2 regions of the Dickeya lacustris genome follow, and region 2 is predicted to be linked to the other one. Evidence: predicted binding sites of a transcription regulator. Region 2 holds the regulator's gene; the other holds the start of a gene.

Region 1 (3,139 bases), 390 kb from region 2:
GTACGTTGCAGCACCTTAAGCCGCTTATTGATGCGTGGTATTGCGCTCCGCTGGAAGGGCCGCGTGGTACGCGTGCTGAACAGCTGGCACAGCATCTGGCGGCGTGTGACATCGTATCGACGGTGACGCTATTTTCAGATGTCGCTTCTGCCTGGCGTCGGGCGATGCAAGATTCCGCGCCAGAGGATGTCGTGATTGTTTGCGGTTCTTTCCATACTGTCGCGCATGTCATGGCGGCATTAGAGGAGAGTGGGACGCATGGCGAGTAAATTCCAAAATCGTCTGGCGGGTACCGTGGTATTGGTGGCGCTTGGCGTCATTGTGCTGCCGGGGTTGCTTGATGGTAAAAAAAAGCACTATGAGGATGAGTTTGCGGCGATCCCTCTGGTGCCTAAACCCGGCGATGCGCTGGAGGCGGAATCACTGCCGCCGGTAAGCCAGTCGCTACCGTCGCAACCGCCTGAGGGGGCCGCCGCCGCTGTGCAGCAAGGCAACGATGAGGAAGAGGAATCGCCGCCAACATCGCGACAGCAGAATGTCCGTAACGCCACGCCGCCTGCGCCTTCGCGTCCTCTACAGCCGACCCCGGCACCGATTATCAGCGAACGCCAGCCTGTGGCGTCGATAGCACCACCAGCCCTGAAAGCACAGCCGGTGAAACCGGACGTGAAGGCGGAGGCGAAACCGGAAGTCAAGAAGCCGGATACGCGCGCCAGGCCTGAGCCGAAGCTGATGGAAAATAAACCGGCTGATACGCGCGCGATAGCGGCGAAACCGGAGACGCGTAGCGCAGAGACTCCGGTAAAAGCGCCAGAAACGAAGAGTGCAGAAAACAAAGCCGCAGACAGTAAACTGGCAGAGACTAAGTTTGCAGAAAATAAGCTTGCAGAGACTAAGCCGGTGGAAAATAAACCGGCGGCTCAGGAGTCATCACCGGCTGGACAGGCGTTCGTGGTACAACTGGGCGCATTAAAAAACGCAGACAAAGTGAATGAAGTTGTCGCCAAGCTGCGTTTGTCCGGCTACCGCGCGTATACGGTGCCTTCCACGCCGGTCGCCGGGCAGATAACCCGAATTTACGTTGGGCCGGATGCATCAAAGCAAAAATTGCAATCAGCATTGGGTGATTTGCAGCAACTGAGCGGGTTGAGCGGCCAGGTGCGCGCTTATAATGCACACTAACCGCCCGTCGTGGGACGCGGCGCTCGTCCTCTGGCCCTGAGAAACGGCACCGCTCGCTATCTGTAAGGTGGCGGGCGGTTTTTTTTATTTCTTTACTGGTCAAAAAAATCGGCGGTAATACGCTACGCAAACGTTTTCTTTTTCTGTTAGAATGCGCCGCGAACAGGATGAACGGCGCGATAACTGTCATCGTTCATAATTAGGATAGTTCATGGTTTGGGTTGATTACGTCATTATCGGTATTATCGGGTTCTCGGCTTTGGTCAGTCTTATCCGAGGGTTCGTTCGTGAAGCGCTGTCGCTGATTACCTGGGGGGCGGCGTTTTTCATCGCCAGCCACTACTATGTCTATCTTGCCGGTTATTTCACGCGTTTCAGTGATGAGCTGGTGCGCAACGGTATCGCCATTGCCATTCTGTTTATTGCGACATTGATTGTGGGTGCGGTTGTTAACTATGTGATTGGTTCGCTGGTTGAACGCACCGGGTTGTCGGGCACCGACAGGGTACTGGGCATCTGTTTTGGTGCGCTGCGCGGTGTGTTGATCGTTTCTGCACTGCTGTTCTTTCTGGATACCTTTACCGGTTTTTCACAGAGTGCCGACTGGAAGCAATCTCAGTTAATTCCGCAGTTTAGTTATATTATCAGGTGGTTTTTTGACTACCTGCAAAGCACGTCGAGTTTCTTGCCACGGCACGTCTAGCGGTGGCAACGCTGATGAGGAAAAGACCACATGTGCGGTATTGTCGGTATCGCCGGTTTTACACCGGTCAACCAGTCGATTTATGACGCGTTAACGGTGTTACAGCACCGTGGGCAGGATGCCGCAGGCATCGTCACCATTAATGATGCCAACTACTTTCGCCTGCGCAAAGCGAATGGCCTGGTGAAGGATGTGTTTGAAGCCCGGCACATGCAGCGGTTGCAGGGAAATATGGGTATCGGCCATGTCCGTTACCCGACGGCAGGCAGCTCCAGCGCTTCAGAGGCACAGCCTTTCTACGTAAACTCGCCGTTTGGCATTACGCTTGCGCATAACGGTAATTTGACCAATGCCCATGAGCTGCGCCAGAAGTTGTTTGAAGAAGGCCGCCGCCATGTGAATACCTCGTCGGATTCTGAGATTTTGCTCAACGTGTTTGCCAAAGAGTTGGATAGATTCCAGCACTATCCATTGGAAGCCGACAACATTTTTGCCGCTGTCGCCGCTGTTCATCAGCAAATTCGCGGTGCATATGCCTGTATAGGCATGATAATCGGCCACGGCATGGTGGCGTTTCGCGACCCTAACGGTATTCGTCCTCTGGTGATTGGTAAGCGTTCGCTGGAAGATGGCCGTAATGAATATATAGTTGCGTCAGAAAGCGTGGCGCTCGATACGCTGGGCTTTGAGTTCCTGCGCGATGTTGCACCGGGAGAAGCGGTATACATCACCGAGAACGGCCAGTTATTTACCCGCCAGTGCGCCGAGAACCCGAAAAGTCACCCGTGCTTGTTTGAATACGTGTACTTTGCTCGCCCCGACTCGTTTATTGATAAAATTTCTGTCTACAGCGCCCGGGTGCGTATGGGGCAGAAGCTGGGGGAGAAAATTGCCCGTCAGTGGGAGGATATGGATATTGATGTGGTTATCCCTATTCCTGAAACTTCCTGCGATATCGCGCTGGAAATCGCGCGCATCATCAATAAGCCTTACCGTCAGGGGTTTGTGAAAAACCGTTATGTCGGTCGCACCTTTATCATGCCTGGTCAGCAAACCCGAATTAAATCGGTGCGGCGCAAACTTAACGCCAACCGTGCGGAGTTCCGTGGCAAAAATGTACTGCTGGTGGATGACTCGATTGTGCGCGGCACCACGTCTCAGCAAATTGTAGAGATGGCGCGTGAAGCCGGTGCCCGCAATGTCTATCTGGCCTCAGCCGCACCGGAAATTCGTTTCCCGAATGTGTACGGTATT
Region 2 (3,139 bases):
CCTGCCCACAGCTAAAAATGCCAAGAAAGGGCATGTGCCCGAACAGCCAGCAACGGTAGCGAAAGCGGCACATACCAAAAGCACAAAACCAGGCACAGGGCAGCCAGCAGCAAAAAATCACAAAGGTAAATCCAGCACTCATAGCGAAGAGTTAGCCGCCAGCGCGCATCACGGTAAGAACAAAAAAGACACACAGAACAAGTCCGTTATTGCCATGAATCCGGCGCATCAAAAGCGTTATCAGCATGCCAAGCAGACAGCGATGAATAAGCTGATGAGTCAGATTGGCAAGCCTTATCACTGGGGTGGCTCATCGCCCTATTCTGGTTTTGATTGCAGCGGATTAGTGTATTACGCCTACAAAGATGTGGTGAAAATCCCGATTCCTCGCACCGCTAACGAGATGTTCCATCTGCGCGATGCCGCCCCTATCAAGAAAAATGAATTGGAGAGCGGGGATCTGGTATTTTTCAGAATTACCAACCGAGGTGCCGCCGATCACGTCGGCGTTTATCTTGGCAATGGCCGCTTTATTCAGTCGCCCCGCACCGGCTCTGATATAAAAATCAGCAAACTGAGTGAAGACTACTGGCAGGATCACTACGTCGGCGCACGCCGCGTGGTGACACCGAAGACAATTCGTTGATACAGCGATTAAAAATCACACCTTTAGCGCGGTAATACGGCTTGATGGCGGGTTACGGTTATGGCCCACGACGCTCGATGACTCTCATTTCATTCGCGCTCCATCCACTCTCGATGCACTTCTGTACAAGCCGTCTGCCGTTAGCGCACTGAGATTGCCCGGCCAGCAAGAACGCGTCAGCCGGACAATACGGCGTTAATTCAATACAGCATTCATGCTGAACACCACAATCACCGCCAGCGCAACGGCCGTTGTGAATAACGACATCTTCAAATTAGTATCCATAAACATGCTCCTGTATTTGACGAAACGGCGGGTTATCACATCACAATGAATATACACCGACGATAAATATAACCAGTTTTTCATTATATGAAACAGCGTTAAAAAAACCGCTTTCCTCATCACAGAGATAACACGAATTATTTCTTCCACTTTTGATCTAGATCGGCCAGAATTCGCAGTTTACTGTATGCACTGCGTTGGCCGCCTCCCGGCCTCCCCTCCGGCGACACTTCGGCATATCTCCACCTGAAATCGTGCCTTGCTATCTGGCTGGAGATGAATTCACGCAGGCAAACGATTAACAACATATTTACTGCTGTAACAGATGCGTTGCTGTTACAACTGTTCAGGAGTCACTTGAGATGGCAACGATTAAAGATGTGGCAAAGCGCGCAGGCGTTTCAACCACAACCGTATCACACGTGATCAATAAAACACGTTTCGTCGCCGAAGAAACCAAAGCTGCGGTGCGTGCAGCCATCAAGGAATTGCACTACTCACCAAGCGCGGTGGCGCGCAGCCTGAAAGTGAATCACACCAAGTCTATCGGGTTGCTGGCCACCTCAAGTGAAGCGCCCTATTTTGCTGAAATTATCGAAGCCGTCGAAAATAGCTGTTACGCCAGAGGCTACACCCTCATTCTGTGTAACTCCCACAATAATCTGGATAAACAGCGCGCTTATTTGTCCATGCTGGCGCAAAAGCGCGTTGATGGCTTATTAGTCATGTGTGCCGAATACCCACCCGCGCTGTTATCCATGCTGGCTGACTACCGCCATATCCCGATGGTCGTCATGGACTGGGGGGAAGCGCACAGCGATTTTACCGACACCATCATCGATAATGCCTTCACCGGCGGCTACATGGCTGGCCGTTACCTGATTGAACGGGGCCACCGTGATATTGGCGCAATCCCTGGCTCGCAGGAACGTAATACCGGCAGCGGTCGCTATCTGGGCTTTCTCAAGGCGTTGAAGGAAGCGGAAATTACGATACGCGAAGAATGGGTGGTGCAAGGCGATTTCGAACCGGAATCCGGCTATAAGGCCATGCACCAAATTCTGGCGCAAAAGCATCGCCCGACGGCGGTATTCTGTGGCGGCGATATCATGGCGATGGGCGCGATTTGTGCCGCAGATGAGCTGGGATTGCGGGTTCCGCAGGATATTTCGGTGATAGGGTATGACAATGTTCGCCACGCCCGTTATTTCACGCCGGCGCTCACCACTATCCATCAACCGAAAGAGCGTCTCGGACAAGCCGCATTCTCAATGTTGCTGGATCGCATTACCAGCAAACGTGAGGAAGCGCAGACCATTGAAGTCCACCCGACGCTCATTGAGCGTCGCTCTGTCGGCGATGGCCCCTTCCTCGACTATCGGCGCTAATACCGCGCCAGTCCCGGCTGGTCAGGAAAAACCATGACCAGCGCTGGCAGCCACACTCCGGTCATGGTTTTTGACGACAACAACCATCATCTGACGCTGCCAGATAGCTATGCCAACGGCTCGCCAACTGTCCTGACTGTGCATTTGTTCTGACTGTGCGTTGCGCGCGCTAACCGCTTGACAGCGCAAGAGCCCAGGTTTCTCACTGAGGCCTCAACCGGCGGCTCAGGCACATTCTTTGCCCTTTGCCGCCGGGTTAAGGTTATTCGTCTTGCGCTGCCTCTGCCTCTGCCTGCTGCCGGGCTTGTTGGGCCGCCATCACACGCTCAACGGAATCGACTATCGCTTGTGTTTGCGGGTCAATTTTCAATATTGATGCGATCGCCAAGCCGCTTTTTCCCCAGCGTGGTACGTTGCAGTGTTTCAGGGATCAAATGCACACAGAAACGACTGCGAGTGACTTCACCCACCGTCAGACTAATGCCGTCAATACCAATAAACCCTTTATGCAAAACATATTTCATCAGGCTGGTATCCGACAGGCGGAACCAAATCTGATGGTTATTTTCTGAGGTCAGGATCTTCACAACCTCTGCCGTACACATAATATGGCCGGACATGACATGCCCACCGATTTCATCGCCATATTTGGCCGCACGCTCAACATTCACGCTGTCGCCGACGTTAATCTCGCCCAGGTTAGTCAAGCGTAATGTCTCTTTGATTAAATCAAAGCTGACGCAATCGCCGTTAATCTCGGTTACGGTCAAACAACAGCCGTTATGCGCCACAGAAGCGCCCGGCTCAAGTCCAGGCAGCA

The links. The regulator PurR, encoded in region 2, represses purine synthesis genes. The targets are predictions, from matches to a motif close to CANGCAAACGTTTGCNTG.
Region 1: the regulator PurR is predicted to act here: its motif matches at 1,306-1,323, upstream of cvpA (colicin V production protein).

Annotation. Positions count from the first base shown of each region.
Region 1 covers NZ_CP114280.1:1,253,514-1,256,652, forward strand. Annotated here, with positions in the region: gene folC (bifunctional tetrahydrofolate synthase/dihydrofolate synthase) at 1-269, shown strand, start outside; gene dedD (cell division protein DedD) at 259-1,182, shown strand; gene cvpA (colicin V production protein) at 1,394-1,885, shown strand; gene purF (amidophosphoribosyltransferase) at 1,916-3,139, shown strand, end outside.
Region 2 covers NZ_CP114280.1:864,916-868,054, forward strand. Annotated here, with positions in the region: gene O1Q98_RS03910 (C40 family peptidase) at 1-646, shown strand, start outside; gene cydH (cytochrome bd-I oxidase subunit CydH) at 842-931, opposite strand; gene purR (HTH-type transcriptional repressor PurR) at 1,294-2,319, shown strand; partial or broken gene O1Q98_RS03925 (riboflavin synthase subunit alpha) at 2,582-3,139, opposite strand, start outside.